4 regions of the Rhodococcus sp. 4CII genome follow, and region 3 is predicted to be linked to each of the others. Evidence: riboswitches for the same ligand, from Rfam matches in the RefSeq annotation. Region 3 holds a riboswitch; each other region holds the start of a gene.
The links. Region 3 has a riboswitch for thiamine pyrophosphate ahead of H0B43_RS24495 (3-oxoacyl-ACP reductase). Riboswitches for the same ligand answer to the same signal wherever they lie in the genome.
Positions count from the first base shown of each region.

Region 1 (3,200 bases), 280 kb from region 3:
CCAGCGGGACCGGTTGGTCGCGCCCGATCCCGACCTCGGTGCACACGGCGGCGACGGCCTCGATGATCGCCGTCGACGCCAGCATGCCCGTCTTCGCTGCCCCGACCCCGATGTCGTCGACGACGCACCGCACCTGCGCGGCCACCGTCTCCGGCGGAATCTCGTGGAAACCGCTGACGCCCACCGAGTTCTGCACCGTCACCGCAGCGACCGCGACGCACGCGTGGACGCCGCACAGGGCCATCGTCCGCGAGTCCGCCTGGATTCCGGCGCCACCACCGGAATCGGTGCCGGCGATGGTGAGGACGCGGACGGGGGTCTGGCCGTCGGGGGTCAGGGGCAGCAGCTTCACGACAGGGACCTTACCGATTCTCGGAGGTGACGGATTCGACGGGCAGATACACGCGTCCACCTGCGTCGACGAACTCGCTCGACTTCTCGGCCATGCCCGCCTCGATGGCCTCGATCGTATCGAGCCCGTGTTGCTGCGCGTACTCGCGCACATCGGCGGAGATCCGCATCGAGCAGAATTTCGGACCGCACATCGAACAGAAATGCGCGCTCTTCGCCGGCTCCGCGGGCAGGGTTTCGTCGTGGAACTCGCGCGCGGTGTCCGGATCGAGGGACAGCGCGAACTGGTCGTGCCAGCGGAACTCGAACCGGGCCTTGGACAGCGCGTCGTCCCGCTCCTGGGCGCGCGGATGCTGCTTCGCCAGGTCCGCGGCGTGGGCCGCGATCTTGTACGTGATGACGCCGATCTTGACGTCGTCGCGGTTCGGCAGTCCCAGGTGCTCCTTCGGGGTGACGTAACAGAGCATTGCGGTGCCGGCCTGCGCGATCATCGCCGCGCCGATCGCGGACGTGATGTGGTCGTACGCCGGCGCGATGTCGGTGGCGAGCGGTCCGAGCGTGTAGAACGGCGCCTCCTCGCACAGTTCTTCCTCGAGCCGCACGTTCTCGACGATCTTGTGCATCGGCACGTGTCCGGGTCCTTCGATCATCACCTGCACGCCATGTGATTTCGCGATCTTCGTCAGTTCGCCGAGAGTGCGGAGTTCGGCGAACTGAGCGTCGTCGTTGGCGTCGGCGATGGAACCGGGGCGCAGTCCGTCGCCGAGGGAGAACGTGACGTCGTAGCGGTGCAGGATCTCACACAATTCGTCGAAATGGGTGTACAGGAACGATTCCCGATGATGGGCCAGGCACCAGGCCGCCATGATCGAGCCACCGCGCGAGACGATGCCGGTCACGCGTTTCGCGGTGAGCGGGATGTAGCGGAGCAGGACTCCGGCGTGGACCGTCATGTAGTCGACACCCTGCTCGCACTGCTCGATCACGGTGTCGCGGTACATCTCCCACGTGAGCGCGGTGGGGTCTCCGTTCACCTTCTCGAGCGCCTGATAGATCGGCACCGTGCCGACCGGCACGGGCGAGTTGCGCAGGATCCACTCCCGGGTCTCGTGAATGTTCTTGCCGGTGGACAGGTCCATGATCGTGTCGGCGCCCCACCGGGTCGCCCACACCATCTTCTCGACCTCCTCCGCGATCGACGACGTCACCGCGCTGTTGCCGATGTTCGCGTTGATCTTGACCGCGAAGGCCTTCCCGATGACCATCGGCTCGAGTTCGGGGTGCCTGCGGTTGGCCGGGATCACGGCCCTACCCGCGGCCACCTCGGCGCGCACCGTCTCCGGTGAAACACCCTCGCGTGCAGCGCAATACCGCATTTCCGGGGTGACGGTGCCGGCTCGGGCCGCGTCGACCTGAGTGCCCTCCCGGTCGGCGATCCACGGCGCGCGCAGATGCGGCAGTCCCGCCTCCAGGTCGATGGTGGCGTCCGCGTCGGTGTACGGACCCGACGTGTCGTAGACGTCGAGGTGTTCACCGTTGGTGAGGTGCACACGGCGCACCGGCACCCGGACGTCGTCGCCCGACGGCAGGTAGTGCTTGGTGCTGCCCTCGATCGGCCCAGTGGTGACGGACGTGGCTGTAGATACAGTTTTGCTCATCGATGATGCTCCCTACGCCGGCATTACCCGGACAGGTTCGACGGTCGACGGCCCTAGCCGTCCTCTCAGCCCGCTGGTGCGAGCCCCCGTGGATGTGTAGTTGTCCCGGAGACTGTAACCGAGATCTCTGCGGGCACACATTCGGGGGAAACTTGGACAGCGCTTCCGACCATCGGTATAAAGGGTGATGAACATCACATTTCGATTACGACACATACCCCCAGGAGATAGCCATGCTGACGGACGCGCAGGTTGTGGACGTGATCGACAATGCCGATCAGAACCGGTTCGAACTCCGGCTGAGCGGTGATCTGGTCGGGATTCTCGGGTATTTCGACCTCGCGGAGACGCCGCCCGGAGCGGGGGCGGCCGCAGCCCGGCCGCCGGGTTCGAAGGGTAAGGGGCGGCAGGCGCCGGTGGTCTCGTTCATGCACACGGTGATCGTGGAGGATTTCGGTCACCGTGGGCTGGCCGCGCTCATGGTGGGCCGCTCGCTCGATCTCGCCCGGGGGTACGGATGGAAGATTCGGCCCGTGTGCACGTACGTGCAGCGCTTCGTGTCGGCGCATCCCGAATACCGCGACCTCATCGTCCCGGTGGAGCGCTGACCGTGCGCGCGCCGTGAAGCGGCAACCCGACTACAACGAAACGGTTCCGGGACCGGCGATTCGGCTGATGACGACGTCATCTTGCTGATTCCATGAGTGGCATGAATCACATTTCGAACGGTTCCGCGTCGCCGAGTTACGTCGCGGCCACCGACGCCCGCGTGCTCGACAACCCCGCCCACGAACGATTCGATCTGTGGCTGGGTGACGAGTTGGTCGGCATTCTCGGCTACCGGGACGGCGACGACATCCCCGGTTGCACGTCCGAACCGGGCGAGGTGGTCGCGTTCATGCATACCGTCGTCAAAGAAGATTTCGGTGGCCGCGGGCTGGCCGCGATCTTAGTGGCCGAGGCTCTGGGCTGGGCGCGCAATCGTGGCTGGAGAGTGCGTCCCATCTGCACATACGTCCAGCGCTACCTGGCATCGAATCCGGAGCATCTGGACATTCTGGCGGTCGAGTAGAACTTCTGTGAGAGCACTGCTCTTGATTTCTGCGACGTCGCTGTGAATACTGCTCTGTATAGAGAGCAGTGCTCACATTCGAAGGAGTCGTCATGACCGTGTCGGATAGGATCGGAAAT
Region 1 is NZ_JACCFE010000002.1:5,412,033-5,415,232, forward strand. Features, by position in the region: gene thiD (bifunctional hydroxymethylpyrimidine kinase/phosphomethylpyrimidine kinase) at 1-352, opposite strand, end outside; gene thiC (phosphomethylpyrimidine synthase ThiC) at 363-2,009, opposite strand; TPP riboswitch at 2,002-2,109, opposite strand; gene H0B43_RS25735 (GNAT family N-acetyltransferase) at 2,243-2,617, shown strand; gene H0B43_RS25740 (GNAT family N-acetyltransferase) at 2,719-3,081, shown strand; gene H0B43_RS25745 (hypothetical protein) at 3,174-3,200, shown strand, end outside.
Region 1: linked by a shared signal. The riboswitch ahead of thiC (phosphomethylpyrimidine synthase ThiC) and the one ahead of H0B43_RS24495 (3-oxoacyl-ACP reductase) in region 3 are both predicted to bind thiamine pyrophosphate.

Region 2 (3,200 bases), 890 kb from region 3:
GATCGGTCGCGATCGCCCGCAGCATCTCCTGCACCGAATCCGACGTGACCGGCAGCAGAGGCGATTTCATGAACTTGAAGATCGACGACTCGTCCTTGTTGGAACCGATGATGAGCGGGATGCGGTGGGAGAAGCCCTTCTGGAACGCGGCCACCGGGTAGCGCGGCAGGAAGTCGCGATCCACCACCGGCGCCATCGCCAGCGTGCCGGGGATCTTGACGGGGACCTCGTTGACGAGGGTGTCGCTGGCCTCGATGATCGTGCGGTACGGCAGCCGCAGCAGCGTGTCGATCTGCCCCGGCGCCACGTCGAGGATGTCGAGGAACTGCTTCCCGACGGTGGCGGCCCGCTCACCACCGTAGACGGACGTCGCGGGTGGGCTCTGGGCGATCGCGCGGTGGAACAGCCCCTCCGCGCTCGGACACGTCATCAGGGTGGTGATCGACCCGGCCCCGGACGACTCCCCGAACACCGTCACCTCGTCCGGGTCGCCGCCGAACGACCCGATGTTCTCGCGCACCCACTCGAGGGCCGCGACCTGGTCGCGCAGCCCGCAGTTGGTCTCGAACACCCGCCCGGCGGTCGAGAACGACGACAGGTCGAGGAACCCGAGCGCTCCCACCCGGTAGTTGAAGGAGACCAGCACGACGTCGCCGAGGGTGGACAGGACGCGCCCGTTGTAGATGCCCTGCGCCGCGGTTCCCAGGCAGTACGCGCCGCCGTGGATCCACACCATCACCGGCCGCGGGGTGCCGTCCGGTCGCGGCGCCCACACGTTCACCGACAGGCAGTCCTCGTCCATCTCGAGTCCGGCGTCGATCGGGACGGCGGTGCCGTGCCCCTGCGGCGCCATCGGGCCGAAGTCGGCGCAGTCGCGCACACCCTCCCACGGCGCGGGCGGGACCGGCGCGCGGAACCGCAGGTCGCCGACGGGGGCCGCGGCGAACGGGATGCCCTTCCATGCGTAGACGTCGCCCTCGGGGTAGCCGCGCACCTCGCCGTCCCGGGCACGGACGACGAGCGTGTCGCCGGACTTCTCGACATCCACGGACGAATCTCCTCACGCAGCGCGTACCGGGAATCTCAGGCCAAACTACCAACGATGAGCAGGCAGGGCCTTTCCTTCGCGGGCACGGGCGGTGCTAGGGTCGGCTTGTTCTGACACGGGGTGCTCCGCACGGGCGGGGCTGAGAACACACCCGGGAACCTGCTCAGGTAATGCTGACGAAGGGATGTCAACGTTGTGAATAGCTCTGTCCAAGATGCTGCCGGCGCCGGCCAGCACGCCCGATTCACGGACCACTTGTGGGACCGGACGAAGGTGCTGCGCGAAGCGATCGACGAACTCGAGTTTCTGCGCCGCCTCGGTGACGGCACGCTGCCGCTGGACGTGTTCCGCACGTACATCGAGCAGGATTTCCTGTACCTGACCGGCTACGCGAAGGCGCTGTCGCTGGTGGCCGCGCACGCGCCCGGTCCCGTCGAGGCCGGCTTCTGGGCGGGTTCGGCAGCCGAGGCCGCCACCGTCGAGGCAACCCTGCACCAGAATCTGCTGACCAGCGGACGGCTCCCCGCGTCGGACGCGGAGCCTCAGCATTCGCAGGCCTGCCTCGGATACATCTCGTACCTGACCGCCGTGGCGGCCACGGAACCGTACGCCGTGGCCGCGGCCGCGGTGCTGCCCTGCTTCTGGATCTACGCGGACGTGGGACGCCGGCTCGCGGCGAGCGCCCGTGACGTGCTCTCCGCCGACCCGTCGCACCCCTATGCGCAGTGGGTGACCACGTACGACGCGGAGGAGTTCCACGCCGCCGTCGCCCGGGCCCGCGAACTGGTGGACGCCGCCGCCGAGGCCGCGACCGATGCCCAGCGTGAGGAGATGGTGGAGGCGTTCGTGATCGCCAGCCGCTACGAACTCATGTTCTGGGACACCGCACTCAACGAGCAGGAATGGCCGGCGTCGTGACACTCTTCTCTCGCACCAAGCGCGCTGCGACCGCAGCCGTCATCCTGGTCTCCGCCCTGTCGATGCTCACCGGCTGCGCGGGTGACTCGCAGTCGGACGACACCATCCGGTTCGCACTCGACTGGACCCCGAACACCAACCACACCGGTCTGTTCGTCGCGCAGCAGCAGGGCTATTTCGCGGACGCCGGACTCGACGTGCAGATACTGCCGTACAACGACACCTCCCCCGACACCCTGGTCGATGCCGGAAACGCGGAGTTCGGGGTGAGCTTCCAGAGTTCCGCGACGTTCTCGAAGGCCGCGGGCGCGCAGACCACGTCGGTCCTGGCCCCACTGCAACACTGGGCGACGGGCATCGCGGTGAAGGCGGATCGCGCCGACATCACCCGCCCCCGGGATCTTGACGGCAAGATCTACGCCGGTTTCGCGGACCCGGACGGCGAGGAGACGCTGAAGCAGATCATCCGGAACGACGGCGGCAAGGGCGAATTCACCACCGTCACGCTGGGCACGTCGGCGTACGAGGCCGTCTACTCCGGCACCGCCGACTTCACCGTGTCGTTCTTCGGCTGGGAAGGAATCGAGGCCGAGCACCAGGGCACGCCGATGCGCTACTTCCACTACACCGACTACGGCTTCCCCGACGCGTACGCGCTGATCATCGAGGGCAACGAACAGTGGATGGCCGACCATCCCGAGCAGGCCCGCAAGTTCGTCCAGGCCCTGCAGCGCGGCTACCAGTTCGCCGCCGACCAGCCGGATCAGGCGGCGCAGATCCTGATCGACGCCAACCCCGGCGCGTTTCCGGACGAACCCCTCGTCAAGGAGAGCCAGCAGATGTTGTCGTCCGAATACATGAAGGACAGTGCCGGCAAGGTCGGAACCCAGACGGCCGAGAAGTGGGCGGGATACTCCGGTTTCCTGTTCCAGCACGGCCTGCTCACCGGCCCCGACGGGGCACCGCTGACCACGGAACCCGACTGGTCGACGTATTTCACCAATGAGTACCTCGCTCAGCCCTGACACCAGTCTCGGCACTCCGGCCCCGGGCACGTCCTCGCTGCTGCGACGGACGGTGCCCGCGGTCGTGGTCCTGGCACTGCTGCTCGTCGCCTGGCAGGTGTACGTGACGGTCAGCGGTATTCGGCCGCAGGTGCTGCCCTCGCCGCTGCGCGTCGTCCAACAGGGTTGGCGGGCGCGCGACGCCATCTCCGGTCACGCTTCCGCGACGC
Region 2 is NZ_JACCFE010000002.1:6,022,418-6,025,617, reverse strand. Features, by position in the region: gene H0B43_RS28630 (carboxylesterase/lipase family protein) at 1-1,048, opposite strand, end outside; TPP riboswitch at 1,155-1,250, shown strand; gene H0B43_RS28625 (TenA family protein) at 1,244-1,966, shown strand; gene H0B43_RS28620 (ABC transporter substrate-binding protein) at 1,951-2,991, shown strand; gene H0B43_RS28615 (ABC transporter permease) at 2,969-3,200, shown strand, end outside.
Region 2: linked by a shared signal. The riboswitch ahead of H0B43_RS28625 (TenA family protein) and the one ahead of H0B43_RS24495 (3-oxoacyl-ACP reductase) in region 3 are both predicted to bind thiamine pyrophosphate.

Region 3 (3,200 bases):
ATCGGCACGAACCATCTCGGGCACTTCGCGTTGACCGGGCTGCTGCTCGGCAAGATCACCGATCGGGTCGCCACGATGTCGAGTGCGGCGCATCAGGCGGGAACGATCCACCTCGACGACCTCAACTGGGAACACCGCAAGTACAACCGCTGGAGCGCGTACGGACAGTCGAAGCTCGCGAATCTGCTGTTCACGTACGAATTGCAGCGCAGGCTCGCCGCCGCGAAATCACGAGTCAAGGCGGTCGCCGCGCATCCCGGGTACGCCTCGACAAATCTGCAGGCGCACACCGAGTCCGTGCAGGACAAACTGATGGCGGTCGGTAACCGGATCTTCGCGCAGTCCGCGGAGATGGGGGCGCTGCCGATGCTGTACGCCGCGACCGCTCCCGACGTGATCGGCGGAAGTTACATCGGGCCGGACGGACTGTTCGAGCAGCGCGGCCACCCGAAAGTGGTGGGCTCCAACAAGAAGTCGCGGGACGAGCAGACCGCCGGGGCGCTGTGGTCCCTGTCGGAGAACCTGACGGGCGTCGAGTACAAGTTCGGGTGACCCGACGCCCGCGCAGGTGTCAGTCTTCGGTGACCTCGAGGGTGACGTCGATGTTGCCGCGGGTGGCGTTGGAATACGGGCACACCTGGTGCGCCTTCTCGGTCAGCTCGAGCGCTTGTGCCCGCGGCACGTGGGGAAGCGAGACCTCGAGGGTGACGGCGAGCCCGAATCCGCCGCCGTCCGTGGAGCCGATGCCGACACGGGCGCCGACGGCCGAGTCGACGACGTTCGCCTTCTCCTGACGGGCAACCAACTGGAGTGCGGAGTGGAAGCACGCCGCGTATCCGGCGGCGAACAGCTGCTCGGGGTTGGTGCCGTCGCCGGACCCACCCATCTCGGTGGGGATGGCCAGGTTCAGGTCGAGCCGGCCGTCCGACGTGCGCGCGCGGCCGTTGCGGCCTTCTCCGGTGGCAAGGGCTTCGGCGGTGTACACGATCTTCATGGTTACTTCTCTCCTGTAGGGGTGGGGAAACTGTGGAGCGATTCGGTGAGCCTCGACAGGGTGTCGCGGAGGGCGACGAGTTCGTCGACGTCCATTCCCGTCGAGTGAGCGAGCTGTGCGGGGATGCTCTCCGCGGCGGCGCGGAGACCCGCACCCTTCTCGGTGAGGTAGATCCCGACGCGGCGCTCGTCGGCCGACGAGCGCCGGCGTTCGACCAGGCCCAGGGCGTCGAGCCGCTTGAGGAGTGGCGACAGAGTGCCGGTGTCGAGGTCCAGGGCGTCGCAGATCTCGCGCACTCCGCGGCCGTCCTGTTCCCAGAGCACCAGCAGCACGAGGTACTGCGGGTAGGTCACTCCCAGCGAGTCGAGCATCGACCGGTATCTCGCCGTCATGGCCCGCGATGCCGAGTACAACGCGAAGCACACCTGGCGGTCGAGGGCGAGGTTGTCGGTCACCACCTAATGGTTGCACACAACTAGGTTGTGCACAACCATAATGGCCGGAACGGTGACTGGGCTTACACTGTTCGCCAGTGACACGGGGTGCTGCTCGGCGAGAGCCGGGCGGCTGAGAACACACCCGTCGAACCTGAACTGGGTAATGCCGGCGAAGGGATGTCGCGGAGACGGCCGTATTCGCCGCTTCGAATATCTCGTCGCCGACCGAACGGAAGGTGGCAGCATGCAGCTCGACAAGCAGATCGTCCTGGTGACCGGTGGTGGACGGGGCCTCGGCGCCGCCGTCGTGCGGTCGTTCGCGGCGCAGAACGCGCGGGTGATCGTGAACTACCGGAACAGCCGGGAGGCGGCCGAGGATCTCGCGGCTTCCCTGGGCGCAGACCGTGCGGTCGCGCTCCGGGCCGACGTCACGGATGCCGGACAGGTCGCCGCGCTGTTCGCCGCAGCCGAGGCGCACTTCGGCTCACCGGTGACCACGGTGATCAACAACGCGCTCGCCGACTTCTCCTTCAACGGCGACGCACGCGACAAGGCGGACGTCATCACGTGGGATGCGTTCGACGCGCAGTTGCGTGGCAGTGTGAAGGCGACCCTGCACACCACGCAGGCCGCGCTGCCGGGCATGCGTTCGCTCGGGTTCGGCCGGATCGTGAACATCGGGACCAACCTGTTCCAGAACCCCGTCGTCCCGTACCACGACTACACGGCCGCCAAGGCCGCGGCGCTGTCACTGACCCGCACCCTCGCCGCCGACCTCGGACCGGACGGCATCACCGTCAACATGGTCTCGGGCGGGCTGCTCCGCACCACCGACGCGAGTGCCGCTACTCCCGACGAGGTGTTCGACCTCATCGCGGCGAGCACGCCGCTGCAGCGGGTCACCACCCCGGACGAGTTCGCCGACGCGGTGCTGTTCTTCGCGTCCCCGTGGTCGCGTGCGGTGACCGGCCAGAACCTCGTCGTCGACGGTGGACTGGTCAAGGACTGACATGAGCGACACGAGGCAACTGCACTTCAACGCCTTCCTCTACAGTTGCGGCCACCACGGCGCGGCGTGGCGGCACCCCGCCTCGCAGGTGGAGCGACTCTGCGACATCACCTATTACGAGGAACTGGCGCAGACCGCGGAGCGGGGCTGCCTCGACGCGGTGTTCTTCGCCGACGGACATTCGGTGCGCGACCCCGCGACCGGGGGCATGTGGTTCCTCGAACCGCTCACCGCGCTGTCCGCGATGGCGCGGGCCACCGAGCGGGTTGGGCTGGTGACGACGGTGTCCACCACGTTCTACACCCCGTTCCACGCCGCCCGGATGCTGGCGTCGCTCGACCACATCAGTGGCGGCCGCGCCGGCTGGAACGTGGTGACGTCGATGTTCGACGCCGAGGCGCGCAATCACGCACTCGAGGAGATGCCGCCGCACGACGAGCGTTATTCGCGCGCTGCGGAATTCGTCGACGTGGCACTCGCACTGTGGGATTCGTGGGAGCCCGACGCGCTGGTGCTCGACCGGGACGGTGCCTTTGCGGATCCGGCGAAGGTGCGTCCGGTCGAGCACCGGGGCAAGCATTTCCTGGTGGACGGCCCGCTCACCGTGCCGCACTCGCCGCAGGGGCGTCCGGTGCTGTTCCAGGCGGGCGCGTCCGATCAGGGTCGCGACCTGGCCGCCCGGTGCGCCGAGGGCATCTACGCCGTCGCCTACGACCTCCCGGCCGCCCAGAACTACTACGCCGACGTGAAGCGCCGCATC
Region 3 is NZ_JACCFE010000002.1:5,136,369-5,139,568, forward strand. Features, by position in the region: gene H0B43_RS24480 (oxidoreductase) at 1-552, shown strand, start outside; gene H0B43_RS24485 (organic hydroperoxide resistance protein) at 572-994, opposite strand; gene H0B43_RS24490 (MarR family winged helix-turn-helix transcriptional regulator) at 997-1,449, opposite strand; TPP riboswitch at 1,523-1,626, shown strand; gene H0B43_RS24495 (3-oxoacyl-ACP reductase) at 1,676-2,440, shown strand; gene H0B43_RS24500 (LLM class flavin-dependent oxidoreductase) at 2,442-3,200, shown strand, end outside.

Region 4 (3,200 bases), 270 kb from region 3:
GCCGGACGCCACGAGGGCCTCCTCGAGCACGGTGAGGTTGGCGGCGCCGCCGGTGCCCATGATCAATCGGGAACCGAACGTCCGTCCCGCGATGGTGAGGCCCTTCTGCAGGCCGACAGTCGCGTCAGCCACCCTGCACCGCCGTGAGGATCTCGATCTCCCAGCCCCGGACCACCAGTTCGTCCCACCGGGCGCGCGGGAACACCGCGCCGTTCACCGCCACTGCGATGCCTTTGGACGGCAGGTTCAGCGCCTCCAGCAGCCCGGCGACGGTCAGTGGTTCCGTGAACTCGTGGTCCTCACCGTTGACGCTGATGCCGATCGGCACCACTACTTGCTGCTCACTCATCTCTTACCTCGCTACCTTTTCGAAACGTTCGGGGTCGGCGGCTTTCGCCTCGACCAGTGCCGAGCCCTCCAACAGTGCCACCGTCGCGTCGGCGGTCACCGGAGTGAGCAGGATGCCGTTGCGGCCGTGCCCCGTCGCCACCACCACACGATCGGACACCCGGCCGATCAGAGGCAAATTGTCCGGGGTCATCGGGCGCAGACCCGCCGAGGCCTCGCGCAGTTCGTACTCGCCGATCGCCGGCATCAGCGCCTCGGCGTCCGCGATCAGGTCGCGGACACCCGCCACCGTGACCTGCGTGTCGTTGCCCGATTCGTACTGGGTGGCTCCGACGACGATGCCGTCGGCGCGCGGCACCAGATACGCGGGCCGGCCGTGGACGCTGCCACGGATGGTGCGTCCCGGCGCAGGGGTCACCCCGGGACGGGCACGCAACCGCAAAATCTCACCCTTCACCGGCCGGACCGGAAGTCCCGGCCACAGGGCCGGCGACGCGATGCCGGCGGTGACCACGATCTGGTCCGTCTCGAGCCGGTCGATGCTCTGCACGGCCTCACCGATCAGCTCCGCTCCCGCGTCCACGGCGCAGCGCCGCAACGCCTGCAGCAGCAGCCGGTTGTCGACAGCCAGTTCGTCGACGGCCAAGAGCCCCAACCGGACTCCGCGGCCCAGCATCGGTTCGAGTGCCCGGACCTCGGCGCGGTTCAGGATCTGCAGATCCCGCCCCTGCGCACCCACCCATTCCGCGATGGTCCGCAGGTCCTCGGCGTCCGCACCGTCCAGAGCGACGGTGAGCGAACTCTCCGACGTGAACAGGTCGACCCCGGCCCCGGCCTCGAGTTCCTTCCCGAATTCGGGCCACCGATCTAGCGATGCGCTCCCCAGTTCGAGGACGCTCTCCTCACCTGGCCAGCCCTCGGACAACGGGGCGAGCATTCCGCCCGCCACCCAGGACGCCCCCGAACCGATCGACGGGTCGTACAGCCGCACCGACCAGCCGTTGCGGGCTGCGCGCCACGCAATGGACAGGCCGATCACTCCGCCTCCGACGACGGACACCGATCTCGCCATTGACTCCACCTCACTTCCTGCGCCGGCATGATCCGGGTCAGGTATGACGGTCGGGCTCGGCGTGAGCCCCTCTCAGCCCCACGTTCCCCGGGACTCCCGTGTTGCACTTTCACCGTAGAGGCTACCGTCATGCCGTGACCACCACGCACCACAGCAACCTCACGGACCGTCGGCGCCGCCTCGGAGCGGCGCGCTTGTACCTGTGCACCGACGCCAGGCGCGAGAAGGGCGACCTGGCGCAGTTCGCCGAAGCCGCGCTGTCCGGTGGCGTCGACATCATCCAGCTCCGGGACAAGGGCTCGGCCGGCGAGAAAAAGTTCGGCACGATGGACGCCCGGGACGAACTCGCGGCGCTGTCGGTGCTCGCGGCCGCGGCCAGGCGGCACGGCGCGCTGCTCGCGGTGAACGACCGCGCCGACATGGCGCTGGCGGCCGGGGCGGACGTGCTGCACCTCGGTCAGGGTGACCTGCCCGTTCCGTACGCGCGGACCGTCGTCGGGTCCGACGTGCTGATCGGCCGCTCCACCCACAGCCGCGCGCAGGCCAGCCTCGCGGCCATCGAGGACGGCGTCGACTACTTCTGCACCGGGCCGGTGTGGGCCACACCCACCAAACCCGGCCGGACCGCGTCGGGCATCGATCTCGTGCGTTCGACCGCAGACTCCGCGACCAACCGCCCGTGGTTCGCGATCGGCGGCATCGACGAGGCCCGCGTACCGGAGATCCTCGCCGCCGGGGCGACCCGCATCGTGGTCGTACGCGCGATCACCGAGGCCCGCGACCCGCAGGCCGCCGCGCGCTCGCTGTCGGCCCTCCTGCAGCAGAACGCCTAGTTACGGCTGATCCAGCCAGCCCAGCACAGTCGCCGGCGTCAGGACGACGACGGTGGCCGGCAACTGTTCGACCAGCTCGGGGTCGGTGGCGACGACCGCCGTGACCGTGCCCAGCGTGGTGCCGTGGCCGACCGGTTCGGCGAGCAGGCCGACCGTGTCCGCCGACTCGAGCACTTCGATGCGCGGCAGCCACCCGTACATGCCGTCGGGCAGGCGCACCGTGCGGGGCAGCGCCTTCGACAGCTGCGGCAACGCACCGCGCTCTCCCAGCACGTCGTACCTCGCGAACAGCAGTCGCACCTCGGTGGTCCGCAGTCGCGGCCATCCCGCTTCGAATCCGGGGTGCAGGGGCAGGCCGGCGACGTCTGCCTCCCGTACCCAGCGCAGTTCGGTGCTCTCCCCGTTCGGGACCGTCGGCAGCGGGCGCTCGGCGTCGGCGATCACGGTGGTGTAACTCCAGCCGCTCGCCGCCTCCATGGTGACGACCTCGGTGCGGACGCGGATGGCCGCGCTGTCGATGCCTGCTTCCTCGTGCGCCTCACGAACCGCGGCGTGGGTGGTGGTCTCGTGACTGTCCCGGGCGCCGCCGGGCAACGCCCACGTCCCACCCTGGTGGCTCCACGCAGCCCGGTGCTGCAGCAGCACGGCCGGCGTCTCGTCCGGCAGCGGCGCCCGCAGCAACAACCCGGCCGCACCGTGCTTGCCCCAATGACGACTGCCGTCCGGCCCGGTTGCCCAGCCGTCACCGTCACCACGCATCGACTACCCCTGTCCGACCTGATGGGTCACCCTGCAGTTCTCTCACACTAACGGTTTCTCCCGGAACTGCCCGTCGGCAGCCGGGAACCGACTGCTGCTTATATGCTCCCCACCAAGGTGCGGCCGTGACACGGGAGGGGTGCGAGGTGGTTCTGCGTGAGGCACCGTCGATCGAACCCCACGGCAGC
Region 4 is NZ_JACCFE010000002.1:5,403,317-5,406,516, reverse strand. Features, by position in the region: gene H0B43_RS25700 (thiazole synthase) at 1-132, opposite strand, end outside; gene thiS (sulfur carrier protein ThiS) at 125-349, opposite strand; gene thiO (glycine oxidase ThiO) at 353-1,420, opposite strand; TPP riboswitch at 1,418-1,530, opposite strand; gene thiE (thiamine phosphate synthase) at 1,555-2,253, shown strand; gene H0B43_RS25680 (NUDIX hydrolase) at 2,254-3,012, opposite strand; gene H0B43_RS25675 (hypothetical protein) at 3,138-3,200, shown strand, end outside.
Region 4: linked by a shared signal. The riboswitch ahead of thiO (glycine oxidase ThiO) and the one ahead of H0B43_RS24495 (3-oxoacyl-ACP reductase) in region 3 are both predicted to bind thiamine pyrophosphate.